DNA from 3 places in the Pseudarthrobacter ribosi genome. Region 2 is predicted to be linked to each of the others. Evidence: riboswitches for the same ligand, from Rfam matches in the RefSeq annotation. Region 2 holds a riboswitch; each other region holds the start of a gene.
The links. A riboswitch is a leader RNA that binds a small molecule or an ion and turns the genes downstream of it on or off. The one in region 2 is predicted to bind S-adenosylmethionine.
Positions count from the first base shown of each region.

Region 1: linked by a shared signal. The riboswitch ahead of ACZYZ5_RS20325 (aminotransferase class V-fold PLP-dependent enzyme) and the one ahead of ACZYZ5_RS13515 (cobalamin-independent methionine synthase II family protein) in region 2 are both predicted to bind S-adenosylmethionine.
Region 3: linked by a shared signal. The riboswitch ahead of ACZYZ5_RS14170 (DUF1737 domain-containing protein) and the one ahead of ACZYZ5_RS13515 (cobalamin-independent methionine synthase II family protein) in region 2 are both predicted to bind S-adenosylmethionine.

Region 1 covers NZ_JBVAYZ010000033.1:18,826-28,342, reverse strand. Annotated here, with positions in the region: gene ACZYZ5_RS20335 (metal-dependent transcriptional regulator) at 1-42, opposite strand, end outside; gene ACZYZ5_RS20330 (class I SAM-dependent methyltransferase) at 79-837, opposite strand; gene ACZYZ5_RS20325 (aminotransferase class V-fold PLP-dependent enzyme) at 941-2,407, opposite strand; SAM riboswitch class IV at 2,442-2,555, opposite strand; gene hisN (histidinol-phosphatase) at 2,939-3,751, opposite strand; gene rsgA (ribosome small subunit-dependent GTPase A) at 3,860-4,975, opposite strand; gene aroA (3-phosphoshikimate 1-carboxyvinyltransferase) at 4,959-6,404, opposite strand; gene ACZYZ5_RS20305 (DoxX family protein) at 6,412-6,993, opposite strand; gene ACZYZ5_RS20300 (sigma-70 family RNA polymerase sigma factor) at 7,296-8,144, shown strand; gene rsrA (mycothiol system anti-sigma-R factor) at 8,141-8,401, shown strand; gene ACZYZ5_RS20290 (50S ribosomal protein bL37) at 8,501-8,575, opposite strand; gene ACZYZ5_RS20285 (PadR family transcriptional regulator) at 8,696-9,316, opposite strand; gene ACZYZ5_RS20280 (DUF4097 family beta strand repeat-containing protein) at 9,316-9,517, opposite strand, start outside.
Region 2 covers NZ_JBVAYZ010000013.1:11,996-21,512, reverse strand. Annotated here, with positions in the region: gene ACZYZ5_RS13555 (GAF and ANTAR domain-containing protein) at 1-774, shown strand; gene ACZYZ5_RS13550 (hypothetical protein) at 869-1,474, shown strand; gene ACZYZ5_RS13545 (thioesterase domain-containing protein) at 1,558-2,598, shown strand; gene ACZYZ5_RS13540 (HAD-IIA family hydrolase) at 2,609-3,463, opposite strand; gene ACZYZ5_RS13535 (TrmH family RNA methyltransferase) at 3,531-4,196, shown strand; gene fbaA (class II fructose-bisphosphate aldolase) at 4,376-5,395, shown strand; gene ACZYZ5_RS13525 (DUF3151 domain-containing protein) at 5,398-5,826, shown strand; gene ACZYZ5_RS13520 (uracil-DNA glycosylase family protein) at 5,959-6,591, opposite strand; gene ACZYZ5_RS13515 (cobalamin-independent methionine synthase II family protein) at 6,762-7,970, opposite strand; SAM riboswitch class I at 7,982-8,087, opposite strand; gene ACZYZ5_RS13510 (adenylosuccinate synthase) at 8,373-9,517, shown strand, end outside.
Region 3 covers NZ_JBVAYZ010000014.1:39,657-49,173, reverse strand. Annotated here, with positions in the region: gene ACZYZ5_RS14185 (glutamate--cysteine ligase 2) at 1-807, shown strand, start outside; gene ACZYZ5_RS14180 (O-succinylhomoserine sulfhydrylase) at 826-2,034, opposite strand; gene ACZYZ5_RS14175 (rhodanese-like domain-containing protein) at 2,035-2,445, opposite strand; gene ACZYZ5_RS14170 (DUF1737 domain-containing protein) at 2,442-2,669, opposite strand; SAM riboswitch class IV at 2,764-2,877, opposite strand; gene ACZYZ5_RS14165 (aminodeoxychorismate lyase) at 3,031-3,990, opposite strand; gene cls (cardiolipin synthase) at 4,084-5,559, shown strand; gene pabB (aminodeoxychorismate synthase component I) at 5,622-7,685, opposite strand; gene ACZYZ5_RS14150 (low molecular weight protein-tyrosine-phosphatase) at 7,682-8,251, opposite strand; gene ACZYZ5_RS14145 (LysE family transporter) at 8,400-9,023, opposite strand; gene ACZYZ5_RS14140 (hypothetical protein) at 9,093-9,517, opposite strand, start outside.

The DNA of each region.
Region 1 (9,517 bases), on a different contig from region 2:
GACGTAGTCCTCGATCGAGGAGGAGGGCAGACTGGTCTTCACAGTTTCCAGCCTACCGTCAGGCGGCGCCGGAGACCGTCAGGCCCGGACGGCCCGCCAGCTCTGCGTCAGGTAGGGGAGAGGGAGGACCTCGCTCCGGTGGTGGCCGAGGTGCCCGTGCAGATACCAGTCGAGGTTGCCCAGGACCTTGGCCCGGGTCCCCTCACCGGCCGCCAGATAGTAGCTGCGGGACTTCGTCAGCTCGATGATGTCCGCGGTGCGCACCGGATCTTCCCAGCGCGTGAGGTGGCTCTGCAGCCCCGTGAATTCCGGGCCCAGAGGCGGTGTGAAATCCGGCTTGTGGACATCGCCGGCATGCATGATGCGCGAGAGGCGGTGAACCCAGGGAACGGAGGTGTCCAGCTGGTTCCAGATCAGCCCCAGCACACCGCGGGGGCGGAGGATCCGCGCGATCTCCGTGCTGGCCAAGAGCGGGTCGCACCAGTGCCAGGCCTGGGCGACGGTCACGACGTCGAAGGCCCCGGCGGGCAGCCCGGTGTGCTCGGCGGTCCCCTCCACGGCGGTAACGTCCGGGAGCGTCCGGCGCAGCTGGTCCAGCATGTCAGCGGAAGGGTCCACCGCGACCGTGTGCAGGCCGCGACCGGCCAGCAGCGCCGTGAACTTCCCGGTTCCGGCGCCAAGGTCCGCGGCGTCCCCCGCCCCAGGGGGGATCAGCCAGTCAGCCGAATCAGCGGGGTACCCGGGGCGGACCCGTTCGTAGTGTGCCCCGCCGTCCTGGAAGCTCTGCCCCAGCTCCTGGCGGCGTTCCTCATGCAGTTTGGGTCCGCCGCGTGCCACGTGCGATCTCCTTCGGCAGGTCCGGATGGGTACCCTTCGAATTTACCGCACGCAGCAGGGCCGGTGCTCCGGCCGGGACGCCGCCGGGACGGCACCGGGACCGTCAGTCCTGGGCGCAGGGCGCCGCGCCGGCGGTGCCGGGCGTGTTGGGGGCCCAGTGCGGGTAGCTGCGGGTGTCGTTGGACGGCACCCAGCGTCCGGCATCCACGACGTAGTCCCAGCCGAGGCCGGTCCGGCGCAGCTCCTCGAGGGCGGCGAGCAGCCGCTGGGCGTCTTCCAGCCGGGAACCCAGGCCGAAACTGGCCCGCAGCGAGCCCGAGGGCAGCCCGAGCCGCCGGAGCAGGGGGTGCGCGCAGAAGCGGCCGTCGCGCAGCCCGATGCCGTGTTCGGCCGACAAGTAGGCCGCCACAAGGCCGGCGTCGTAGCCTTCCAGCGAAAAGTTGACGACGCCGATCGTGCCGGTGCCCGCTGCGTCGACAGGGCCGGCGCCTGCCGGCGAGTCGAAGGACGCACTGTCCGAGAAGATCTGGTGGACCGTCACGCCGTCGATCCGGGCGAGGCCCTCGACGAGGAAGGACCGGATCGCGTTTTCGTGCGCGTGCCACTGGTCCACGTCCAGGTCGGCGATCACCTGGGTGGCGCGGGCCAGGGTGGCGGCGCCGAGGACGTTGGGGGAGCCGCCTTCATGCCGGGCCGGGCCGGTGGTCCAGCTGACACTGTCAATCCGGGCGTCCTGCACGGCCCCGCCGCCGGCCAGGTGCGGGGTGCCGGCGTCGAGCCAGTCGGGGCGGCCGACCAGTACCCCGGCGCCGAACGGTGCGTACAGCTTGTGCCCGGAGAAGGCGAGGTAGTCGACGTCGTCCGTGGCGATGTCGATCCGGCGGTGCGGCGCCAGCTGGGCGGCGTCGACGACGATCCTGGCGCCGTAGTCGTGGGCCAGTGCGGCCAGGGCCCGGATCGGCAGGATCTCTCCGGTGACGTTGGAGGCGCCGGTCACGGCAAGCAGGCTGACGCCGCCGTGGGCGAGCTCCGCGCGGAGCAGTTCCAGGGTGGCGGCGAGGGTGGGGGCGGCGATGATGCTGCGGTGCGGGACGCGCTGCCACGGGAGCAGGTTGGCGTGGTGCTCGATGTCCAGGTACAGCACCTCGCCGGTGTGCACGCCGCCGGCGGCGGGCAGGCAGCCGGCCAGCAGGTTTAGGGAATCGGTGGTGTTCCGGGTGAAGATCACCGCATCGTCCGGCCGGCCGCCCACGAACTCCCGGACAATGGTGCGGGCGTTCTCGTAGACCGAGGTGCTGATCTGTGAGGCGTAGCCGGCGCCGCGGTGGACGCTGGCGTAGTACGGCAGGATCTCGTTGAGGTAGGCCGAGACGACGGACAGGGCAGGGGCCGAGGCGCCGTAGTCCAGGTTGGCGTAGCGGACGTGGCCGCCCTGGATCAGAGGTGCCTGGATTTCGGCGCCGGTCACTGCGGACAGCGGCCGGCGGGCCACGGCGAACCGCGCGTCGGGACGGGCCTGGCTCGCGCCGGTCTGGAATTCAGGAGTGGTGGGAATGGTGGCAGTTGTCATGGGACCTCGCTCGAAAAGGACCCCACACACCGGGGATCCGCGCTTGCCGGGTCCGTTCCGGACCGGCCAGGTCGTCACCCGGGGCACCCCACCGCGAATGGAGGGTTGCCGGCCAGCAAACCGGGGTTTCGCGCTGGCACTCGTGACCTGCTTCGAGCGTAGGTCATACCCCGTTCCGGCGGAAAGGCGCGGACGCAATGTGAAGCTGTTTGTTACGCCGGTGTCCGCCGGGTAGCCAAACCCTGGCCCTGGCGCGACGGTCCGGCGGCAGCAAGCCCGCTAGCAGGCCGCGGCAGCGGCCGGCATACCAACGGCGAAGAGGTGTTCGACAGCCGTGACACCCTGGAGTTCTTCGAAAGAGCCGACAGGAGGTCCACTGGCAGCCCCGAGCAGCGCTGGACCGAAGCGAGGACGTGTGCGCGGGCGGCCTCAACGCCAGCCAAAGGACGAGACCTCGCAATAGATTTCGAATCGATTGCACGCGGATAGGACCACCGATGCGGCGATGGTTGAACGGTTGAAAGCGGGCTGCTAGAGCAGGTCGTCCAGGCCCGGGTTGAGGCGCTTGAGGACCTCCGAGTGCAGGATGGAGTTGGTGGCGAGGGCATTGCCGCCGAACGGGCCGTCTTCGCCTTCGAGGGACGTGAAGCGCCCGCCGGCCTCCGTGACGATCGGGACCAGCGCGGCCATGTCGTAGAGGTTCAGTTCCGGCTCGCAGGCGATGTCGACGGCGCCTTCGGCCACGAGGCAGTAGGACCAGAAGTCCCCGTACGCGCGGCTGCGCCAGACCGCCTCGGTGAGGCCAAGGAACTCGTCGAGGTTGCCGCGCTGCTTCCAGCCGCCCAGGCTGGAATAGGACAGGGAGGCGTCTGAGAGCTTGGCGACGTTGGAGACTTTCAGCCGGGTGGCGGCCGCCAGCGAACGGCCCATGTACGCTCCGGCGCCCTTGGCGGCCCACCAGCGCTTGCCCAGCGCCGGGGCGCTGACGACGCCGACGACCGGCTCGCCCTCGTCAACGAGGGCGATCAGTGTGGCCCAGACGGGGACGCCGCGGACGAAGTTCTTGGTCCCGTCAATTGGGTCGATGATCCAGCGGCGGGAGCCGTGGCCGGAACTGCCGAACTCCTCGCCGAGGACGGCGTCCCGGGGACGGGAGCGGGAGAGTTGGCCGCGGATGGCTTCCTCGACCGACTTGTCGGCGTCGGTCACCGGCGTCAGGTCCGGCTTCGTCTCAACCCGAAGATCGAGCGCCTTGAAGCGGCTCATGGTCTGGGAATCTACGGAATCTGCCAGTACATGGGCAAGGCGCAGGTCGTCGTTGTAGCTCGAAGCGGGTTGACTCATGGTTCCAAACTACCGCCAAAGCGGTCGGCGGGGCGGGAGGCCACGTGGCTGCGCCGCGGGATCCGGCCGCCGCGGGGCAGCTGACGGCCGGACAGCCGCACTGCCGGACTAGGAGACGGTGCCCAGTTCCTTGACGTCCTGGGCTTCCATCCGCGGGTCGGTTCCCAGCAGGCGGCGGAGTGAGGCGAGCCGGGCGGGGCCCGATTCGCCGGCATGGCCGGCGGCCACCCAGGCGTCCACGCCGCAGTTGACGGCGCTGGAATCGTGTTTGCAGCCCCGCTCGCAGTCGTCGGTGCCGGGCTCGAGGTCGGGGAAGGACCGCAGGATCCGGTCGGGGTCCACATGGGCCAGGCCGAAGGAACGGATGCCGGGGGTGTCGATGATCCAGCTGCCCGGCGGCGCATCGTTGACCTTGAGGGCCACGGCGGAGGAGGAGGTGTGGCGGCCGCGCCCGGTCACGGCGTTCACGCCGCCGGTGGCGCGTTCGGCGCCGGTCAGGGCGTTGACCATGGTGGACTTGCCGACGCCGGAGTGGCCCAGCATGACGGTGACCTTCCCGTCGAGGTGGGCGCGCAGCTGGGAGACGGCGTCCTTGTCCAACCGGGCGGAGAGCCCGTCATCCGAGCGGGCATCGATGCCGGAGGCGGCGGAGTCCGCCGTCTTGGAGATGATCACCGGGAAGGCCAGGTGCTGGTAGTTGGAGAGGAGCTCCGCGGGATCCTTGACGTCGGCCTTGGTGACGAGCAGCAGCGGTTCGATTCCGGCGTCATACGCGGCCACGAGGGCCCGGTCGATGAACCCGGTCCGGGGCTCCGGATTGGCAGCCGCCACCACGATCACCAGCGTGTCGGCGTTGGCGACGACGGCGCGCTCGATCGGGTCCGTGTCGTCGGCGCTGCGCCGCAGCAGCGTATGGCGGTCCTGGATCTTGACCAGTCGTGCCAGCGTGTCCGGTTCGCCGCTGACGTCCCCCACGAGGGAGACGAAGTCGCCGGCGACGACGGGGTTGCGGCGCAGTTCCCTGGCCCGGGCGGCGATGATCTTGCGTTCCTCGGGGGTGCCCTCGGCGACGACGGCGGTGTAGCGTCCGCGGTCAACGGTGATGATCCGCCCGGTGACGGCGTCGTCGTAGGCGGGCCGGTCCTTGGTGCGGGGCCGCGTGCCCTTTTTGTTGGGGCGGATCCGGACGTCGGATTCGTCCCAGGAGTCAGTACTGCGTGCCACCGGACGTGCCCTTCGTTGCGGGGGCTGCGCCTGCGGGAGAGGCATCTGCCGGCGCTGCGCTGCCGTGGGCGCGCTGGGCGAGCATGGACTCCCAGAGCTGCGGAAAGTCGGGCATGGTCTTGGCGGTGGTCGCAATGTCCTCGACCTCGACGCCCGGAACGGCCAGGCCCAGGATTGCGCCGGCGGTGGCCATGCGGTGGTCGGCGTAGCTGCGGACGACACCGCCGTGCAGCGGTGCGGGCCGGATGATGAGGCCGTCGGAGGTCTCCTCGGCGTCCCCGCCTAGGCCGTTGATTTCGGCGACGAGTGCGGCCAGCCGGTCTGTTTCGTGCCCGCGGAGGTGGGCGATGCCGCTCAGCCGTGAGGGGCCGCTGGCCAGGGCGCAAAGTGCGGCGACCGTGGGGGCGAGTTCGCTGGTCTCGTCGAAGTCCGCGCCCTTGATCTCCGGGCCGCCGGTGACGGTCAGGGTGCCGTCCGTGAGTGTCACCGTGGCCCCCATCGTCGTGAGGATGGTGCGCCACAGATCGCCGACCTGGGTGGTCTCGGTCGGCCAGTTGGGGATGCGGACGGTGCCTCGGGTGGCCAGGGCCGCCGCGAGGAAGGGGCCCGCGTTGGAGAGGTCCTGTTCAATCCGGAGGTCAAAGGCGCGAATCGGCCCGGGGGAGACAATCCAGTGGTTCGGGCGGGAGTCATCCACGGACACTCCGGCTCCGCGGAGCACGGCGACCGTCATGTTGATGTGGTCCAGGCTGGGGACGGGCTTCCCGGCCTCGTCCCTGCTCTGATGTTCGAGGTGCAGTCCCTCGGTGAAGCGGGCTCCGGTCAGGAGCAGCGCGGAGACAAACTGCGAGGAAGCGCTGGCGTCGATGACGAGGTGGCCGCCGCGCACTTCGCCGGTGCCGCCGACGGCGAAGGGCAGCGACGAGGCGGGGCTGCCGTTGGGCGCGGTGACGGCGACGCCCAGCCCGGTGAGTGCTTCGATGATCGGCCCCATCGGGCGCTTGCGCGCGTGCGGGTCGCCGTCGAACAGTGTCACCCCCCGGCGCAGGGCCGCGACGGGCGGGACAAACCGCATGACCGTCCCGGCCAGTCCGCAGTCGATACCGGTTCGGGCCCCGGGGGCCTCCAGGCCGATGGGCGTGATGGCCAGGTCGGGCCCGAAATCGCCGTCCCCCGGAACCTCCGTGATGGTGGCCCCGAGCTGCCGCAGTGCCTCGATCATGAGCGCTGAGTCCCGCGAATGCAGCGGGGCGCGTAACCGCGAGGGTCCGTCGGCGAGTGCGGCCAGCACGAGGTACCGGTTGGTCAGGGACTTGGACCCCGGAACGGTAACCGTTGCGTCAAGCGGCTGTCCGGCGAAGGGCGCCCGCCAGGGCGGAAGGTCCGCGGGAACGGCGTTGGCAGCTGCGGTGGGGGTGGGGCCTGTCATTGCTGTCTTAGGCCCCGACGGTGTGGTCTACGGCTTTGCGTACGGCCTTATCGGCCTTCTTCAGCTGCTTGCCGGTGGTCTTCTTGACGTCGGCGGCGAGGTGGCCGGTGGACTTCTTCACGTCGGCGGCGAGGTGGCCCGTGGACTTCTTGACGTCCGCGGCGAGGTGCTCGGCGCGCCAGGCCAGGCTGGGTCGGCCGTTCGTGTCGACGGCAGCCAGCAGCACGCCGCCGGTCAGCGAGACGTTCTTGAGCAGCTGCTTGCGGCGGGCGTCGCGGCCCTCCTTGGAGGTGATGTCGGCGCTGCGCCATTCAACGTAGCCGTTTAGTGCGGAGATGACGGCCAGGACAGTCGCGGCGAGGCGCGCAGACTTGCCGAGCGCGAAGAGCACGCCCGCTCCGACCTGGGTGCCGCCGATAACGCGTGCCAGGACTTTTTCGTTGGTCTGGAACGGCAGGGATTCAGCCGCACGGCGCAACAGGGGTGACAGCTGCGTGGCCGTGTCATCCGCGTTCTTGAGCTTGTCCATGCCTGCAAGGACGAAACTGGAGGCGAGCATGGGGCGGGCGAGAAAGCGGACAAAAGACATGAATTTCCTCCTGGATGGACGAACCGCTGAATTTATGCGGGAGAACCGGTTCTAGTCTTGCACTTTTGCGGAATATTTGCCTGCCAGGCGGGGTTGTGCATAAAAGGTCGCGGCCGCCGGTTTGCGGCCGGACGATGAGCGAATGACGAGCTCATGACGAGCAGGGAGGCGGACATTTGATTCTGGTAAAGGACACGCAACTGGAGACAGTACCGGCGGAGTTGTGGACCATGGGCATGCAGGACCGCCCAACTGCGGGAGTTCCAGGCGCCCGCCGCAAGGTGACAGTAGACTGGGACGCAATGAGCACCATGGATCCGGCCGTTGCGGCCATGCAAAAGGTCGCCGGAAACGGCGCCACGCCCGCGAAGTCACCTGTAGCCGGCCCCGCCGGCGCACTCCCCGAGCCTGCCCCCGAAGCTGGAGCGGTTCCGGAGTCCGGCGCCGCCGCGGTAACGGACCCGGCACCGACTGACGCCGTGCGGGATGCTGCCGCCCGGGAGACGATCGTGGACGGGCAGGTCCTGGACGTGGCGACGGAAACCACAGAGGAGCGCCGGGTACGGTTCGAGCGCGACGCCATGCAGTACGTCGACCAGCTGTACTCCGCGGCCATGCGGATGGCCCGGAATCCCGCTGATGCCGAGGACCTGGTCCAGGAGGCGTACACGAAGGCTTTTTCCGCGTTCCACCAGTACAAGCCGGGCACCAACCTGAAGGCCTGGCTCTACCGCATCCTGACGAACACATACATCAACCTCTACCGTAAGCGGCAACGCGAGCCGCTGCAGTCGAACTCGGACACCATCGAGGACTGGCAGCTCGCCCGGGCCGAGTCCCACACCTCGTCCGGCCTCCGCTCGGCGGAGGCGGAGGCGCTGGACCACCTGCCGGACTCGGACGTCAAACGCGCCCTGCAGGCCATCCCGGAGGAATTCCGGCTGGCGGTCTACTTCGCCGACGTCGAGGGCTTCGCGTACAAGGAAATTTCAGACATTATGAACACCCCGATCGGGACCGTGATGTCCCGCCTGCACCGGGGCCGGAAGATGCTGCGGGACATGCTCGCCGACTACGCCGCCGAGCGCGGATTCAAGGGCGCCGATGCCACCGCAGCGGCCGGAAGCAACAAACAGGAGAACAGGAAATGAGCGACTGCCAGGGACTGGGCGATTGCGACGACGCCCGGATGCAACGTATCTACGAGTATCTGGATGGTGCCCTCACACACGATGACATCGCCGAGATCAAGGACCACCTGGACGGGTGCCCGGAGTGCTTTGAGCAGTACGACCTCGAATGTGTCATCCGTGTCATGGTGAAGCGTTCCTGCACCGAGGCTGCCCCGGAGAACCTCAAGAACTCGATCTTGGACCGGATTCACAACAGCAACCCGGTCCAGGCCTGACCGCGGACATCCCGACGTCCCGCCCGGCAAAAACGAATGACCCCGGAAACCGTGAGGTTTCCGGGGTCATTCGCTTAAAGCTGTCATTCCAAGCTTTGCTTAGGCGTTGGGGCGCTTGCCGTGGTTCGCGCCGCCACGCTTACGGTCACGACGTTTACGTGCACGCTTGCTCATAGCTGGCCTCCTTAATTTTTGGTACTCAAAAGAGCTGCCCTCAAGTCTCCCACATCGGGGCACGCGCCGCGAACCGGCGGGGGCGGGAGGCGGTCCCGGGGGACAATCGCAGCGGCCGAATCAGTCCAGGGAGTTGCGAATGGAGATCCGTGCCTGGTCCAGCACCGTCTTGACCGTCTCCAAGGTCACGGGCGTGATCGGATGCCGGCCGCCGTGCCGGCGCAGTTCCACGCGGATGTCGTCGCGGAAGGCCTGCACCAGCATCTCCGCTTCACGCAGCCGGCTGTCGCCCTCCTGCGAGTAGCGCTGGCCCGCCAGCGAGGCGACCGTTGATCCGGCCGCGCGGGCCGAGGAGCGCGCCGCCTCGGCCGTGGCGGCCAGATCCGCCCGCAGCCCGCGCATGTTGACCTTGATGTCCTGCCGCAGGTTGTCCGCGAGCCGCCGGATCGATGCGGAGATGTCGTTCTCCACGCCGGCGAGTTCGTCCCGACGGCTGTCCAGCTCCGCAAGACCGTTCGGGGTGATGCTGTAGTACGTCCGCCGTCCCTCGGTGTGGGTGGCCACCAGCCCCTCCTCTTCGAGCTTGCCAAGCCGGGGATAGATGGTGCCGGCGCTGGGGGAGTAGGTGCCGCCGAAGCGTTCGCTGAGCGCCTTGATGAGTTCGTAGCCGTGCTTCGGACCCGACTCCAGCAGCGCGAGCAGGTAGAGGCGCAGCGCCCCGTGGGCAAAGACCGGAGGCATCAGGGACCCTTCGTGGGGTCCGTGCCCGGCCGCCCGTGGAAAATCGAGGTCTTCCCCGAGACGGAGTTGGTGCGGACCAGCATGAGCTGGGAGTCGGGTCCGGCAATGGTCTGCACGCTCCCGCTGGGCTGGCTGTACCGCTGGTCGTTGATGACGATCGCGCCGCTGGCGGACTTGGCGATGATGTCCACGCCGACGTCG
Region 2 (9,517 bases):
ATGCTCCTGCCCGAAGAAATCCTCGAATCTGAGCCCCTCAGCACCGTCGACCAGATCCAGAACCTCATCCTGGACAGCGCCGATTTTGAGGACTTCCTCAACGAACTCGCTCGTTTCTCCGCCCACCAGGTCGCCGGCGCCGGCGACGACGCCCTGTGCGGCATCACGCTGTTGCGGGACCGCAAGGCCGCGACCATCGGCTGGAGCAGCGACTCCGCCCGCGAGGTGGACGAAATCCAGTACCGGCTCTCGCAGGGCCCGTGCCTGACGGCGGCCCAGGAGGAACGGGAAGTCTATGTTCCGGACCTGTTCGATGAGGACCGCTGGGGCCCGGACTATGCCAGCGCCGTCGCGTCGCACGGCCTTCGCTCGGTGCTTTCCGTGCCGTTCCACCTGCAGGGCGAGGCCCAGGCGGCGCTGAACCTGTACTCCGACGCGCCGCACAAGTTCGACGGCGATGTGGCCGCCCGGGCGCGCGACTACACCCGCCAGATCTCGCAGGCACTCCGGCTCGCGGTCCGCTTCTCCCTGCACACGGACAGCGCCACCAACCTCCGGGCCACCCTCGAATCCCGCACCGTGATCGACATGGCCATCGGGATCGTCATGGCGCAGAACCGCTGCAACCAGGAGACAGCCGTCCGGATCCTTAGCGACGCGTCCAGCAACGGCAACGTCAAGCTGCGTGACATCGCCGCATCCCTGGTCCAGTCGGTGGGCGGCACCGCGTCGCGTACCCACTTCGAGGAACCCGGCCGGAGAGAAACCGCCTAACCGGTACTGGCGTATGACTTGTGTGCACCTTCTGCGGCCGATATTCTGGTCGAGGTTGAGCCGTCGGCCATAGACACCCTTTTTTGGAGTACCTATGGACACCTCGTTGAACGCCCACGCCAAGCTCGATATCGCCTCAGATGTTCTCCGGATCGATGTCCGGGGCAGTCTTACGCAGCACTCCCGCCCCACTTTGATGCAGCTGATCCAGCGCGTCCGCCGGATGGGCATCACGTCCCATATCCGGGTGAACCTCGGCCACGCCGCCGTCGTTGAATCCTCGGCCTTGGCAGGCCTCCGCAACGACCTCAACGCCATCGATAGCGCCGCGGCGCTCGTCGACACTGCCGGAGCCCTGCCGAGCTCTGCCGGCGTGTCCCTGGAGCTGAGTCCGTCCCTGGACACCGCCGTCACCGCGCTGCCGCCCCTCGATCTCTGGGCGGACTTCACCGCGTCCATCGACACCGCCGGGACCCGGCCGCTGAACGTGTTTTCCGACGCCGAACTGCTCGCCGCGAGCGACTCCGTGTTCGGCCTGCTGGACAATCCGGCGGATATGGCCCGATCGCAGCTCCTCGCGACCTACGACGAAATCGGCCTCGAAATCGGCCGCCGGGAAGTCGGGCCGGAAACCGTCCGCCACGACGTCGGCTTCGAAATCAGCCGTCCCGGGGCGGGCCGGGAACCGGAACCGGTGTAGGCGGCGCCGGCCGGACGAGGCTGTAACTGAGCTGTTACCGGGACCGTTTCTGATCCGTGTTCCACGGTGGTTACGGTAGAGATGTGCCGCGTGAGCCTGAAGTTGAGGATGTGGGCGGGCCCGGGGATGCCGACGCCCGTGTGCTTCGGCACGCCGCCGGACTCCGGCGGTTCTCCCGGCGGGGCCTTCTGATCGGTGCCGGCGCCGCCTCCGTGCTGGCGGCGGACATGCTGTTGACCCGCCGGGTGCAGGCCGAACGCCGCGTTCATAGAATCCTTACGGTGCCGGACGAGACCGCCGAGCGGTACTTTCCCAACGCCAGCTGGTTCCTCTTTCCCGGCTACAAGACGAGCTGGGAGGAAGCCTTGTGGATCCTGAACGCCCTGCGTGGTGCGCTGAACCAGCGCGGCCAGCTCGCCGCCGTCGGCTACTCCAATGTGGGCCTCGACATCGACCAAATCGTGATCGCCGTGGTCGAGCACGCGCGCGCACATCAGTTGACCACGTTCTACTTCTACGGCCACAGCTTCGGCGGCATGGTGGCCACCCAGGTCGCCGCCCGGCTCCGGGAACTGCACGGAATTGAGGTGGCGTTTATCCTGCTGGACTCCAGCCCGTACAGCAAATACGACGTGCTGGACCAAAGCTGGTTCGAGGGGGTCGTGTTCCTCTACGAAAGCGGCTTCCGGTTCCCCTCGGTGCTGCGCGGCGGTTACGAACTCGGTGAGCGGATGATGCACAAGGACGAGCGCAGCTGGGGGCAGGTCGTGGACCAGACCCTGGAACAGCTTTCGCCGATTGCGCCCTCCAGCGTGTTGATTCAGTCCGAGTCCGCCTTCATCTACCACTACGACGCCACCCGCTTCGCCGGAAAGCTCGGCGGGACCCGGATGGCCTTCATCGGCAACCCGCGGGACCGGACGGTCGACTACGAGACCGCCCGTGACTCCTGGTCGCTGACCTTCAAGGACAACATGGCCGCCGACTCACTGCGGACCGACGGCGCCCAGCCGGCGCACGCCAGCCCGGGCTGGAACCCGTTCATCTACCGTCCGGTGCTCGAGGAGCTGCAGGACGAGATCCTGCCGCTGCCTTCCGGCGGGGGCAAGAAAACCGCCTTCTAGGGGACGGGACTTAGATCTGGTTCTTCAGGTCGGCCACGGAGTTCAGGATCTGGTTGGGCCGGAACGGGTAGGCGGCGATGTCGTCCTTGTGGGTGATGCCGCTGAGCACCAGCACGGTGTGCAGCCCCGCTTCCATCCCCGCGATGATGTCGGTGTCCATCCGGTCGCCGATCATGGCCGTGGTTTCTGAATGCGCGTCGATCTGGTTCATGGCCGAGCGGAACATCATCGGGTTCGGCTTGCCCACAATGTAGGGTTCCCGGCCCGTGGCCTTGGTGATGAGCGCCGCGATCGCGCCGGTGGCAGGCATCGGGCCGTCCTTCGAGGGGCCGGTGGCGTCCGGGTTGGTGGCGATGAACCTCGCCCCGCCCAGGATCAGCCGGATGGCCATGGTGATGGCTTCAAAGGAGTAGGTCCGGGTCTCGCCGAGCACCACGAAGTCCGGGTCCTGATCGGTGAGGATAAAACCGGCCTCGTGCAGCGCCGTCGTCAGGCCCGCCTCGCCGATCGTGTAAGCGCGGTTGCCGGAATCCGAGCCGCGGACCTGGTCCTTGAGGAACTGCGCGGTGGCCAGGGCGGAGGTCCAGATGTTCTCTTCGGGGATTTCCAGGCCCGAGCTCTTCAGCCGGGCGGCGAGGTCCCGGGGCGTGAAGATCGAGTTGTTGGTCAGGACGAGGAAGCGCCGGGACGTGTCCACCCAGCGCTGGATGAGTTCGGCGGCGCCGGGGATGGGCTGGTTTTCGTGGACCAGGACACCGTCCATGTCGGTCAGCCAGCACTCGATCTCCTGGCCGCTGCGGTACACGGATTTGAATGAACGCACGTGGTCCGAGTCTTCCCTGTGGTCTGTCTGCTGATCCGCCATGATGTCCTCCGCCGATAATGTGCCGATGCCAGTCCCAGTCTAATGTTGAGTCGTGACTGAACCCGAGATACCCAGCGAAACCCTTTCCGGCACCCTGGCGGAGCCGGAGGCGGAGCCCAAGGCGGAGGTCGGCGTCGGGCCTTGGGAAGGGGAACTGCCGGAGGGCACGCACTGGGACCCGGACCTCCTGGCGGACGGGGACCGCCGCAACGTAGTGGACAAATACCGCTACTGGAAGCACGAGTCGATCGTCGCGGACCTGGACTCCAAGCGGCACAACTTCCACATCGCGATCGAAAACTGGCAGCACGACATGAACATCGGCACTGTCGTGCGCAGCGCCAACGCGTTCCTGGCCAAGGAAGTGCACATCATCGGGCGACGCCGGTGGAACCGCCGCGGGGCCATGGTCACCGACCGGTACCAGCACATCCGGCACCACCCGACCGTCGCGGACTTTGTGGAGTGGGCGCAGGGGGAGGGCCTGGCGATCATCGGCATCGACATCTTCCCGGACTCCGTCCCGCTGGAAACGTATGAACTGCCCAGGGACTGCGTCCTGGTGTTCGGCCAGGAGGGCCCGGGGCTCTCCCCCGAGGTCCACGAAGCGGCGGTGGACACTTTGTCGATCGAGCAGTTCGGTTCCACGCGCTCTATCAATGCCGCCTCGGCCGCCGCCATCGCGATGCACGCCTGGATCCGCCGGCACGTGTTCAACCAGCTCCCGGGGTAGGGGCCCGGCCGGCCGCGGGTTGTACGTGGTGCGAACGGGATTCCGCGCGAGCGAGTATTACAGGCCCGAGTGACCGTAAACACTGCACGGGCGAAGGAATGGCTAGGATGGTTCCTAGCCGACGAGGTTCACTCCAGGGTGAGCCCAGCCCGCAGACGAAACTCACTTTAGGAGTCAGCATGCCCATTGCAACCCCAGAGATTTACTCCGAGATGATCGACCGCGCTAAGACGGGTGGCTTCGCGTTCCCCGCCGTTAACGTCACGTCCTCCCAGACCCTCAACGCGGCCCTCCGTGGCTTCGCCGAGGCCGAGTCCGACGGCATCGTCCAGGTCTCCACCGGCGGCGCTGCCTACTGGTCCGGAGCCTCCACCAAGGACATGGTGGCCGGTTCGCTGGGCTTCGCCGCGTTTGCCCGCGAAGTCGCCAAGAACTACGGCGTCAACATCGCCCTGCACACGGACCACTGCCCCAAGGACAAGCTGGAGGGCTTTGTCCTGCCGCTGCTGGCAGCCTCCGAGGCCGAGGTCAGGGCCGGCCGCAACCCGCTCTTCAGCTCGCACATGTGGGACGGGTCCGCCGAGACCCTGCCGGAAAACCTGCGCATCGCCCGTGAACTGCTGGAGCGCACCGCTGCCGCCAAGATGATCCTCGAGGTCGAGATCGGCACCGTCGGCGGTGAGGAAGACGGCGTCGAGAACGCCATCAACGACAAGCTGTACACCACGGTCGAGGACGCCCTTGCCACCATCGAAGCCCTCGGTGCCGGCGAGAACGGCCGTTACATCACGGCGCTGACCTTCGGCAACGTGCACGGCGTCTACAAGCCCGGCGGCGTCAAGCTCCGCCCGGAGATCCTCAAGGACATCCAGGAGCAGGTCGGCGCCAAGATCGGCAAGGCCAACCCGTTCGACCTGGTCTTCCACGGCGGATCCGGCTCCTCCGAGAAGGAGATCGCCGACGCCGTCTCCTACGGTGTGATCAAGATGAACATCGACACCGACACCCAGTACGCCTACACGCGCCCCGTGGTGGACCACATGCTCCGCAACTACGACGGTGTGCTGAAGGTCGACGGCGAGGTCGGTAACAAGAAGCTTTACGACCCGCGCGTCTGGGGCGCCTCCGCCGAGGCCGGCCTCGCGGCCCGCGTGGTCGAGGCTGCCCAGCAGCTCGGCTCCACCGGCAAGACGTTCTAGGCATGTCGGACGAGTTCCGCAAGAACCTGATGGGCCCCGAGCCCACGCTCCTGCCCGCCGAGACCGAGGTCTACGCGGCGCTGGACGCGGGCCAGGAAGCCCTGGACCTTGTTGAAAAGCACCCGACGTCCTCGCTGCTCTGGGCCGTGCTGGCCGAGGAAGCATGGACCGAGGGCCGGACCATCGACTCCTACGCCTACTCCCGCGTCGGCTACCACCGCGGCCTGGATTCGCTGCGCCGCAACGGCTGGCGCGGCGTCGGGCCCATCCCGTGGGAACACGAACCGAACCGCGGCTTCCTCCGGGCCCTGTATTCGCTGGGCCGGGCTTCCGCTGCGATCGGCGAGGCCGAGGAGCCGGAGCGGATCGAGAAGTTCCTCAACGACTCGGACCCCTCCGCCAAGGCAGCCATCGAAGCCGAAAAGCGCTAACCGCAACGCGGGGTCACTTCGGGCCCATTCCACACCCTGGGATGGACCGGAAGCGACTCCGTGTTGGTAGTTAAAGTCCGACGGCGGGCGTCCACCAGTTAGGTGGGCGCCCGCCGTCGTTGTTGCGGAAAATCAGCTGGTCTTGGCCAGGCCGGTGCGGGCCATGGCGTCCGCGTACACGGTGCCCATCTCGTCGAGGTACTGCTCCTGGCGGGCCGGGGTTCCGGCGAAGGCGCGGCCGCTGAGCGACCGGACCTTGTAGGTCTTGAGGCCGCGGCGCCAAATCATGGGCACCTCGGTCTTGAGGAGAAGGTTCGCGAGGCGGTTGGCCTCGGTGCCGTGGGCCACAATCACCGAGGCGCGGGGCACGACGGCGAGGAACTTCAGCAGCGGCTTCAAACCTGCGGAAATCTGGTCCGGCGTGAACTTGCCGTTGGGCTCGCCCGGCACGTACCAGGGGTGGACGTTCCAGGGCATCACGTACTCGGGCCGCAGGCCGAGCTTCCACTGGACGCCGAGCAGGCGGGTGGCCGCTTCCTCGTCACCGGCAGTGATAAAACCGGACTCGTCCTCGGTCCCGATGTTGGAGAAGAGGCTGATGATCCGGCACTCGTCGACGTCGTGCAGCGGGTCCACATACGGGACGTTCGTGCCAGCTTTGGTTGCCTGCAGCGTGTCGCACAGCTCGTTGACGGCTGCAACGCTAGGTTCGTAGCGGCGGCTCAGAAGCTGTTCGCGTGAATTTTCAGTGGCCAAGGCTGTCATATATTGCTGAGTCTCCTGCGGGATTGGTAAAGCTGCCAGACCGTACGCGGCATACCGGGCACCGGGGCATGCCAAGCACGGTGTGGTTTGAAATGTGGTGTGGACCGATTCCTGGTCGATCCTTATTAGTCTATCAAGCCCTGCGAAATGACGTTTCTGCCGAAGTCGGATTACCAGAGCCTCGTGGTCGCGCGGCGGGCGCCTTCCCCCAGGGATTCCAGCTTGGCAAAGGCGATTTGCGGGTGCACGCGGCCGCCGAGGCCGCAGTCTGTGGAAGCAATCACATTTTCCCGGCCCACCAAGTTGGCGAAGCGTACGATCCGGTCCGCCACCAGGTCGGGGTGCTCGACGACGTTGGTGGCATGGGAGACGACGCCGGGGATGATGACCTTTCCGTCGGGGAGCTCGGTGTCCTCCCAGACCCGCCATTCGTGCTCGTGGCGGACGTTCGCGGCCTCGAAGGAGTATCCGCCGGCATTGATCTGCAGCACGGAGCCGATGATGTCCGCGAAGGGGATGTCCGTGGTGTGCGGGCCGTGCCAGGAACCCCAGCAGACGTGCAGCCTGATCTGCTCCTGGGGGAGGCCGCGCAGGGCCCAGTTGGTGGCTTCAACCCTGAGCTGGATGAATTTGAGATAGTCCGCCAGGCTCGGTTCCGGGTTGATCTGGTCCCAGCTTTCGGCCAGCGACGGATCGTCGAGCTGGACCGTGAGCCCGGCGTCGATGATGGCCTTGTACTCCTCGCGCATGGCGTCCGCGCAGGCGTACAGGAGTTCCTCATCGGTCTTGTAGTACTCGTTGGCGACGCGGGCGCAGGAGCCGGGGGAGAGGGAAGCGACGAAGCCTTCGGCGAGTCCGGCGGCGGCCAGGCCGGTTTTGAGGTTGGCGATGTCCGAGCCCACGAGATCCTGCCCGGTGTAGTGCAGCGGGCCGGCGATCTTTGGCTGCGTGACACTCTTGCGGTGCGCCAGGATCCCGGCGGACGGGTCGTCGTAGGCCTCGCTGAACTTCTGCCGGTCGCGCCGGTCCGGGAACGAGGTCAGCACGATGTTGCCCGGTGTGGAGCGGTGCACCGCGGCGTCAGCCCAGCGGTCGACGTCCGTCGGCTCGAGGCCGCCGAGCCGGCTGAAGGAGTAGTTCCACCACGCGCCGTAGTCCACCGAGCTGGACATCGTGTGCCCGTATTCGCCGTCGTTGGGGATATCGATGCCGAGGTCCTTCTGGCGCTGGACGATGTCCACCACGGAGGTTTCCAGCAGATCCAGGAACTCGGGGGTGACGCCGTCTGCTTCCCTGGCCTCGTTCGCGGCGATGAGTTCGGGGGTGCGGGGCAGGGATCCGGCGTGTGTGGCGCGGATATGGTCGGTGTTCTGGCGCATGGGGCGCTTCCTTTCCATCGGTCCTGGCGGTAGCACCCGTCGCCGCCACAAGGCTGTGTCCGGGCAGGGTTGCTGCGGCGTCAACGGTCCAGGTCCCTCGGCCGCTCGGGATGGTCAACTCTCACTTAATTCCACCCGGCCGGCCTGCGCAAGTCCGTGCGCCGGAGTTCCGCTGGCTGGACGCCGCGTCGCGGGCCGCGGCCGGCGGGAAGTCCATTGGATGGTCAAATGAACTGCCGCGACCTTGATCGGCTAAACTTGGGTGGTAAGAGCCCCGGACTCTGGCGTTGATGGTAAGAGCACAGCGGTAGATTCGGGGCATTCTCATGAACGGCGCTGAGCTCCGGTGACCACCCAGGTGAGTCACCCGGACTTCAGCCCGAACGAATGGGGGAGGATCCCATGCCAGCAATCGTGATCGTCGGAGCCCAATGGGGCGACGAAGGCAAAGGTAAGGCCACTGACCTGCTTGGTGGCCGAGTCGACTACGTCGTCAAGCCCAATGGCGGCAACAATGCCGGACACACCGTCGTCGTAGGCGGTGAGAAGTATGAGCTTAAGCTCCTTCCGGCTGGCATCCTGAGCCCCAACGCGATTCCGATCATCGGCAATGGCTGTGTGGTGAACCTTGAGGCGCTGTTCCAGGAGATCGACGGCCTCGAAGCCCGCGGCGCCGACACCTCCAAGCTGCGTGTCTCCGCCAATGCCCACCTCGTGGCGCCCTACCACCAGGTCCTGGACAAGGTCACGGAGCGGTTCCTCGGCAGCCGCGCCATCGGCACCACCGGCCGCGGCATCGGCCCGGCCTACATGGACAAGGTCGCCCGCCTCGGCATCCGCGTCCAGGACGTTTTTGACGCCTCCATCCTGCGCCAGAAGGTCGAAGGGTCGCTGCGGCAGAAGAACGAACTCCTGGTCAAGGTCTACAACCGCCGCGACATCGAGGTGGACGAGATCGTGGAGTACTTCCTGTCCTTCGCCGAGCGCCTCCGCCCGCTGGTCATCGACAGCACGTATGTCCTGAACACCGCCCTGGACGAGGGCAAGGTGGTCCTCATGGAGGGCGGCCAGGCCACGTTCCTGGACGTCGACCACGGCACCTACCCCTTCGTGACCTCCTCGAACCCGACGGCCGGCGGCGCCTCCGTGGGCTCGGGCATCGGCCCCACCCGCATCTCACGTTCCATCGGCATCATCAAGGCGTACACCACCCGGGTGGGCGCAGGCCCCTTCCCGACGGAGCTGTTCGACGAGATGGGCATGTACCTGCAGAAGACGGGCGGCGAGTTCGGCGTCAACACCGGCCGGCCGCGCCGCTGCGGCTGGTACGACGCCGTGCTGGCGCGCCACGCCTCCCGCGTCAACGGGTTCACGGACTACTTCGTCACCAAGCTGGACGTGCTCACGGGCATTGAGCAGATCCCGGTCTGCGTGGCCTACGACGTCGACGGCGTCCGGCACGATGAAATGCCGATGACGCAGACCGAGTTCCACCACGCCAAGCCGATCTTCGAGCACTTCGAAGGCTGGACCGAGGACATCACCGG
Region 3 (9,517 bases), on a different contig from region 2:
GTCCGGAACCAGCTGACCTGCGGCCTGCACGTCCATACCTTCGTGGAGTCTCCGGAGGAAGGCGTGGCCGTGATGGACCGGATCCGCGACAAGCTCGCCGTGCTGATCGCGCTCAGCGCGAACTCCCCCTACTGGAACGGCGCGGAGACCGGGTTCGAAAGCTACCGCACGCAGGCCTGGAACCGCTGGCCCGGGTCGGGTCCCACGATGATCTTCGGCAGCCTGCCGGTCTACCGGCGGGTGGTGACCCGGCTGATCGAAAGCGGCGTCCTGATGGACGAAGGGATGGTCTACTTCGACGCACGGCTGTGCCGGCAGCATCCCACCGTGGAGATCCGGGTCGCCGATGTCTGCCTCCGCGCCGAGGACGCGGCGCTGATCGCCGTGCTGGTGCGTGCGCTCGTCGAGTCGGCGTCCCGGGAATGGAACGACGGCGTCGATCCCGCCCCGGTGCCGACCCTGCTGCTGCGGATGGCCGCCTGGCAGGCCAGCAACTGCGGACTCGGCGGGCAGCTGCTGGACTTCGGCACCTTCACCCCGGCTCCCGCCGCGGAAGTGGTCCATGCGCTCGTGGACTTTGTGGCCCCCGTGCTGGAGGAGCAGGGTGAGCTGGAGCTGGTGCGGGCGGGCGTCGGCCGGATCCTGGCGGAGGGCACCGGGTCGCAGCTGCAGCGGGAGCCGTTCCACCCAGGAGGGCTGGCCGCCGTCGTCGAACGGGCCGCCGACGTGACCATTCAGGGAACCGTTACGGGGGACCCTGCGGACCAGGGCTCCTCCCTGGGCCGGGTCCGCCGCGGCCGGCCCTGACGGCGGACCGGCACAGCCCTAGACCTGCTTGAGCGCCTGGCCGAGGTCGCGGACCAGGTCCTCGAGGTCCTCAAGGCCCACGGAGAGGCGCACGACGCCGTCGCCGAGCCCGATCGCCGCCCGGCCCTCGGGCCCCATGGCCCGGTGCGTTGTGGTGGAGGGGTGGGTGATGAGCGATTTCGAATCGCCCAGGTTGTTGGAGATGTCGATGATCCGCAACGCATCGAGCAGCGCGAACGCCGCCTCTTTCGCCGAACGTCCGGCGGACGGGGAGAGCTCGAAGGTCAGCACGGTGCCGCCGGCCTTCATCTGCCGGGCGGCCAGCTCGTACTGCGGGTGGGACGGCAGGAGCGGATACCTGACCCAGCTGACGGCGGGCTGCTCCTCAAGCCATTCGGCCAGCCGCAACGCGGACGCGGAGGAGTGGTTCACGCGCAGGGCCATGGTCTCCAGCCCCTTGGTCAGCACCCAGGCGTTGAACGCGGAGAGCGCCGGTCCGGTGTGGCGCATGAGCTGCTTGACCGGGCCCTCGATGAACTCCTTGGTACCCAGGATCGCCCCGCCGAGCACCCGGCCCTGGCCGTCGATGTGCTTGGTCCCTGAATACACGACCACGTCTGCGCCGAGCTCCCCGCAGCGCTGCAGCAGGGGGGTGGCGAAGACGTTGTCGACGACGACCGTCGCCCCGGCGGCGTGCGCGAGGTCGCTCACGGCGGCGATGTCCACGATTTCCTGCATCGGGTTCGACGGCGACTCGAAGAAGACCGCCGTCGTCGGTTCGGACAGCGCCGCCCGCCACTGCTCCAGGTCCGGGCCGTCCACAAAGACCGTCTCGACGCCCCAGCGGGGAAGGATTTCGTTGAGGATCACGAAGCAGGACCCGAACAGCGAACGGGCCGCGACGACCCGGTCGCCGGCGGCCAGCAGGGCGCCGAGGGCAGTGAAGACCGCGGACATGCCCGAGGCGGTGGCGAAGCAGGCCTCGGTGCCTTCGAGCAGCCGGAGCCGCTCCTGGAACGTGGCCACCGAGGGGTTTCCGTAGCGGGAGTAGACGAAGCGCTCGTCCTCACCGGTAAAGGCACGCTCCGCGGCGGCCGCGGATTCGTACACGAAACCGGAATTCAGGAAGACCGGTTCGGAGGTTTCCTGGAAGCCGGTGCGGTCGAGTCCGCCGCGGACGGCCTGGGTGTCGGCGCTCCAGCCCGTGGCGTCGGGGTTGAAGCTCACTTAGTGCTTTCCGAGGTTGGTGGGCAGGCCCCGGTTTTTCCAGCCGTTGACGGTGCGTTCGCCGTAGCGGTCCGGCTCGCCTTCAAAGCCCTCAAGGACGTTGTAGGAGATGAACCCGGCCTCCGTCGCCGCGATCGCCGCGGCGATGGACCGGGCGCCCGAACGGCACAGGAAGACCAGTTCGGTGCCGGCATTCTCCGGCGTCTGCTGCTTGAGCTGCTCAACGAACTGGGAGTTGGGAATGCCGCCGGCCAGGTTCCACTGGATGAAGAGCGGGTCATTCTCCGTTTCCTTGGTGTCCGGGATGCCGATGTGCGCCCATTCGCCCTCGGTGCGGACGTCCACCAGGATGGCGCCGTCTTCCAGCTTGGCCCAGGCCTCCTGCGGGCTGAGGTCCCCGGCGTAGCTCACGCGTGGCCCTCGCCGTCGAACTCAAGGTCATCCACGGCATTGGCGACGGCGGCATCGGCGCTGGCGACCGCGGCCGGCAGCACGACGGCCTGGGCCACGATTACGCGGCCGCTGTTGGACGTGGCGGCAGGGCCGCCGTGCAGCACATAGCCCTCCGTCAGGGCGGCCGAGACGCGCTCGCAGAAGGCGCGGTCATCGGCGCCGGTGAACAGGCGGTACGCCAGTCTCTCCTCGGCGGCACCGGGGACTGCGGGGGTCGGGGCGGGTGCTGTTACGGGGACAGCGGGGGCGGACGCGTCAGGCACGACGGATCTCCTTCTTTCACGCTTGCAGCTCGAGTGGTCGATATGCCGAGTATTCACCTGAGGCACCCCGCCGCGGAAGGAGGGTTGCCGACCGGCCAGTCAGGGCTTGGCGCCGGTTCTCATTACTCACCAAAAACGTAACACCTGCGACGCCGGCCCGCACCGCCGCCGCCGTCATGTTAAGTAACGGTCCGTCCAGTAACGCGAGGTCGGCTACGGCGCAATTCCGGCGCCCGGCCGGGCGCTAGGCACCCCGCGTTGCCGTTGGGGGCGGGGAAGATCACTGGATCGTGGCGTACAGCGCGTTGAGCTCCGCGGTGAGCTGCCGGCGCAGCTCCGGGGTGCCGATTTCCTTGCCGTCAATATGGTTGACGGGCGCCAGCAGCCGGATGCTGGAGATCAGCCACACGGCGTCGGCGTCGTACAGGTCGCGGGGCTCCAGCGGGCCGTAGCCCAGCTCCCAGCCGGCGGTCTTCGCCGCGGTGAACAAGGCGCCCTGCGAGGTGCCGGGCAGGATCCCGCTGTCGAGCTGGGGCGTGATGAGCCGCCGGACGGTGCGGACCCCGCCGGCGCCGTCGTGGGTCGTTTCCAGGTGCGCGAGCAGCACGGTCGCCGTCGGACCCTCCAGGACCCGGCCGTCCGCGGAGGTGAAGATGACGTCGTCCGCGCCCTGGGCATGCGCGTAGCGCAGCGCGGCCATGTTGACGGCGTAGGAGAGGGTCTTGGCGCCCAGGAGCAGCCACGGGGCCCGTTCCCCGATCTCGCTGTCGTAGCCGCGGTCCAGCAGGATGACGTCGATCCCGGTGTCGCGCTGGCGCCTCCCGGCGGGTCCGGGGGCGGAGGCCTGGACCCAGCAGGTGGGCCCGGAAGCACCTTCGACGCCGCGGGTCACCAGGAGCTTGACCACAAGTTCGTCGTCCGCGACAGTTGCGGCGCCCGGCACGTGCCGGCGCCGGTATTCGCTGATTGCCGTCGCGATGGCCCGGCGCCAGGTTTCCTCGGCCGGGATGTCCAGTTCCAGCAGCCGGGCGGACCCGGCCAGCCGGTCCAGGTGCGCCTGGAACTTGCGGGGCTGCCCGCCCACGGCCAGCAGCGACTCGAAGACCCCGTCGCCGCGGGTGGCGCCCTGGTCCGTCGCCATCAGCTGCGGCCTCGTCGCATCGGCCAGCCGGCCGCCGTCGAACGAGGGATCGAGGAAGACCAGCACCGGGACAGGGGCGGGGGCGGCAGGAGAAGTCATGGCTTCAGCTTAGTGCGGCGGGCTGCGGGATAGGATTTGACGGTTGCCCGTACCGGAACTGTTCCGCGGGTCTGGAACTTGAGGGGTTCGTCTGTGTTGTGGCCTTTTTCCCTGGCGGAATCTCTCCCGTCCTGGGTGCTCCTGATCCTCACCGTCGTTGACCTCGCCATCCGCGTGCTGGCCCTCGGCATCATCCCCGGAAACCGGCGGCCCACCACGGCCATGGCCTGGCTCCTGGTCATCTTCTTCGTCCCGGCCGTGGGCCTGGTCCTCTTCCTGCTCTTCGGCAACTTCCGGCTCTCCCGCAAGCGCCGGGCGCAGCAGGACGCCGTGAACACCCGGGTACGCGCCGGCACCTCCGATCTGGCGATGCTGGAAAGCCGCTACGAGGGCCCGCAATGGGTTTCCTCCGCGGCGGAACTGAACAAGACACTGGGCTCGCTGCCGATGGTGGACGGCAACCACGTGGAGCTCCTGCCCGGCTACCCGCACTCGATCAAGGCGATGGCCGCCGCCGTCCGGGACGCCAAAGAATTCGTCAACGCCGAGTTCTACATCCTGAGCTCGGACCACGTCACGGACGAGCTGTTGACCGCGATGGAGGAGGCCGCCGAGCGCGGCGTCGAAGTCCGCCTCCTGTTCGACCACTTGGGGACCCTGCGCATCAAGGGCTACAGCAAGCTGATCGCCCGGCTCAAGGCCAGCAAGATCCGCTGGCGGCCCATGCTGCCGCTGAACCCGCTGCAGGGGCAATGGCGCCGGCCGGACCTCCGCAACCACCGCAAGATCATGGTGATCGACGGCGAAATCGCCTTCACCGGCTCGCAGAACCTGATCGAGCCCTCCTACAACAACCCGCGTCACCGCAAGATGGGCCGCGAATGGGTCGAGCTGATGGCGTCCCTGCGCGGGCCGATCGTCACCACGCTCAACGTCGTCTTCGCCACCGACTGGCTCAGCGAAACCGACGAATCCCTGGAGGACCAGCTCGCGCGCCGGCCCGAACTCCACGCCGGGCACGTCACGGCCCAGGTGGTGCCCAGCGGGCCCGGCTTCATCACCGAGAACAACCTGCGGCTCTTCAACACGCTGATCTACTCGGCGCAGCGCAAGATTTCGATCTGCAGCCCCTACTTCGTCCCCGATGATTCGCTGCTGTACGCGGTGACGACGGCAGCCCAGCGCGGCGTCGACGTCGAGCTCTTCGTCTCAGAAAAGGGCGACCAGTTCCTGGTCCATCACGCCCAGCAGTCCTACTACGAGGCGCTGCTGGAGGCGGGGGTGCGGATCTACCTGTACAAGGCACCCTTCGTGCTCCATGCCAAGCACTTCACGATCGACAACGAGGTGGCCGTGCTGGGTTCCAGCAACATGGACATGCGCTCCTTCTCGCTGAACCTCGAGGTCTCGGTGATGCTCCTGGGGGAGGACATCGTGCAGCGGATCAGCGCCGTGGAGGACACGTACCGGGACATTTCGCGCGAGCTGAAGCTCGAGGACTGGATGAAGCGGCCGATGGGGGTCAAATACGTGGACAACGTCGCCCGGCTGACGGCGACGCTGCAGTAAGCCTGCGACGCCCGCCGCAGCCCGACGCCCGCCGGCGCCGCGCCGTTGCGGCGGCGCCCGCGTCAGCCGGGCGGGAACTCCGCGCCGAGCGCCGAGAGGACCCCGAAGGCCTTGGTCCGGATCTCCTCGTACTCCTCCTGCGGCGAGGAATCCGCGGTGATCGCGCCGCCGACGCCGAGGCTGAGTCCGGTGCCGCCTCCGGGCAGCTCCCTCAGAACGAGGGTGCGGATCGCGACCGCCAGGTCGGTCGCGCCGTTGAGCGAGAAATAGCCGATCGCTCCGGAGTACACACCCCGGGGGGCGCCCTCGAGCCGGTCCAGGATGTCCATGGTGCTGACCTTGGGGGCGCCGGTCATCGAGCCGGCCGGGAAGCAGGCCGCGACGGCCTCGGCCCGCGGCATCCCGGGCCGCAGCCGGGCATCGATGGTGCTCACCATCTGGTGGACCGTGGCGTAGCTTTCGATCGCGCAGAGCCGGCTGACCGACACCGAGCCGGGCACGGCAAAGTGGCTGAGATCGTTGCGCAGCAGGTCCACAATCATGATGTTCTCGGCGCGGTCCTTCGGGGAGGACACCAGCTCATGCCGCAGCAGCGCGTCCCGTGCGGGGTCCGCGTCCCGGTGCCGGGTGCCCTTGATCGGCTCGGCGCGCATGCCGCCGTCGGCCGTGATGCGAAGGAACCGCTCCGGCGAGGTGCTCGCCACGGTGAGGTCCCCGAACCGCAGGTAGCTCGCGAACGGCGCGGGATTCCTCCGGCGCAGCGCCAGGTAGGCCCGCCCGGGGTCCAGTGCGGCGGGGAGTTCCGCTGCCAGCACGGTGGTCAGGCAGACCTCGTAGGTGTTGCCCTCAGCGATCTCGTGCTGGGCCTGGGTGATTTTGGATTTGTAGGAGACTTCCGAGTCCCGTGCTGCGAAGTCCGGGCCGGGGGCCGGGGCGGACGGTTCGACGGCTCCGCTGCCGCTGGCTCCGCTGTCGGCGGCCCCCGCGGCCGGCCCTGAGCATGTCTCGGTGGCGGTGCGGGCCGTCTGCAGCCAGCCGACGGCGTCCGCGCTGTCCAGGGCCAGCAGCCAGACCGTGCCGTCCACATGGTCCAGCACCACCGCGCGTCCGGCGAACAGCAGGCAGGCGTCGGGGGATTCGGCCGTGACGTCGCTGCCGCCGGTCTCGCGTTTGAGCTCGTAGCCGAGGTAACCCAGCCAGCCCAGGGTGAACTCGCAGGGGTAGTCCGCCGGGGCGCGGAGGTCAGGGCGGCCCCAGACCCCGTCGAGCCAGCGGAAGAACGGCCCCTCGGTCCGGACGCTGGCGTTGCCGACGCTGACGCGGGTGGCGCCCGAACTGTGCCGGACCGACTGGCCGAACGGGCCGCCGTCGTCCGCCAGGATGCTGAAGCGGCTCCGTTCCGCCCCGGCGCTGCCGTCCGGTGCGAGGGAGGAATCGAGCCAGACGGCATTGGCTGAGTGGCCGAACAGGGATTCGAACAGCCGGGGCGGATCCGGGGTGGCGTCGATCCGTTCGGCGCGGAGCTGGAGGGCGCGGCGGGCACCCAGCTCGGGAAGAAGCGCCGGGGCCAGCGCCGGCAGGTATTGGAGCGCCTGCAGCACTTCCGCGGGAGCGGCACCGTCGGCAAGGTTGAGCACCCGGACATCGGCGCGGGCGGGAACGTCGTCCCCGGCCAGCCACGCCAGCTCCTGGGCGGCCCACTCATCCCAGTAGGGTTCGTAGCTTGCGCCGTCGCGGGCCAGGGCCCTGCTGCGCCGGTCGTGTTCGGGCGAATCGGCCCAGACCACCGCGGTGAGGAAGGGGCGGGCGGCCTCCGCGGCGGCGCCCACGCCTTCCACCAGCACGATTTCGGCCGGCTGGGTCGTGCGCATGTCGCCGTCGTAGTGGGCGTTCCAGTCCCAGCTGACCCATTCGGCCGGATCGCCGCGGCGCAGCGGGGCCAGGACGGTCGAGACGTAGCGTTCAATGCCGGCCGCGAGGCCGTTCCAGCCCGGGTAGATGTCCTCAAGATGGAAGAGGGAAACCTTGTGGTGTTCGCGGAGCCGTGCCGCCAGTTCGATCGCCAGGGTGGTCTTGCCTGCGCCGGAGCGTCCGTCGATGGCGATGATGACGGGTGCGGGACTCATGAAATAGAGCGTACCGGCTGCCCTGCGGTGCCGGGGTGCTGGCCGTCCGGCCGTGGACGCCCGGCGAGCTCGGCCAAGACGTGCGCCACGATCCCGGGAAGCGCGGCGTGGATCAGCTTCCAGGTCAGCTCGAAGTCCGCGTGGCCGCCGTACCAGGGGTCTTCGATGCCCTGGTCCAGGGGATCCTTGCCCGCGACGGCCGGGTCAAAGCTGCGCAGCATCCGGATCTTGGACAGCGATTGGCGGTCCGGCGCAGCCTGCTGCAGCCAGCCGAAATGGTCCACGTCCAGGGCCAGGATGAGGTCGCGGGTGTGGAACCATTCAGCCTGCCATTCGCGGGCCACATGGCGGTCCGAGGAGATGCTGTGGGCGGTGAGCTTACGCGCGGCCCGCGGGTCAATGGGGCGGCCCACCTCATAGGCCGTGGTTCCTGCCGAATCCACGACGGCGCCGGCCAGGCCCTCGGCGGCGATGGCCTCCGCCAGCATCAGCTCGGCCATCGGCGACCGGCAGATGTTACCGGTGCAGACCGCGATGATCCGGTACTGGCTCGACGTTGAGGTCATAGTGCAAGCATGAATCATGCGGGTCCTCTTGGCTAGTTTCCGGGCCGCGGATATTACAGACTTGTCACACTTGTATTTCCGACTGTCATGAGCGGGCGGGCGGGGACCTGCGGCCAGCGCCGTGACCAGGGACTGCTGGCCGCAGCGGTCAGTGAATGAGGGCCAGCAGGACGCCGACTGCCATGAACAGCACGCCGAACGTCCGGTTGAGGATCCGCTGCCCCCGGGCATCATGCGTGAAGCGCTGGAAGGACTTGGCCGCGGCGGCGAAGAAGAACCACATGACGAGGACGTCGATCACGATCACGGTGGCGGACAGGGCCAGGTACTGCGGCAGCAGCGGCGCCTCCGGACGGATGAACTGCGGCATGAAGGCCAGGAAGAACACGATCGCCTTGGGGTTCAGCAGGTTGACCCACAGGCCACGGCGGAACATGGCGACGGCCGGCTCGTTGCGCAACGCGGCCGCCTTCTCCTGATCCAGATCGGGTTTGTGCCGGAACTGCTGGATGCCCAGGTAGACAAGGTAGGCGGCGCCGGCATACCGGATCACGTTGAACGCGACCGGCGAGCTGGCCACCAGCACCCCGACGCCGAGGGCCACGATCACGATGTGCACCACCAGCGCGGCCTGCTGGCCAAGGATGCCCCAAATGGAACGCCGGAAGCCGGAGTTCAGGGAATTGCTCATGGTGTTGATGGCGCCCGCACCGGGCGTGAAGCTGATCAGGACGCCGGCGCCCGCCAGGGCCAGCCACAGGGAGGGTTGCACTGATTCAGTGTACTGGCGGGGGAGGGCCTCTTTGGCGGTAACTGCACGAGGAGTCGCCTCGCAACGCCGTCACCCCCCGGCCGTTCCGCATCCGGGGTCACTCCGGGCGCAGACGCACCGGTCCAGCTCCGAATGGGACCAGTGGAGCATGGTCCGGGGAAGACCGTCGTGACTTGGATACTGGTCAAAGTACATGCGCGCGCGGGCCGACATGTACCCCGTTTCGTCGATGGCGATGTGATCGATCAGCTGCATCGCCGCCTTCCATTCCAAGATGCGGGCCTCGTCCAGAACCGGATCCGAGCAACCGAACTCTTCACTGAATCTGCCAGGGTGGGCGATCGCAAAATACCTGGTGTATTCCCGGTCCAGCGCCGTCAGGACAGCATCGTGGAACGGGGCCAGGAAGCCCGCGAAATCGTCGGCGATGACCTCCACGCTGTCCAGCTGCATTTCCGCATCCAGGGCAATCAGCACGAGCCTGGGCGTGAGTT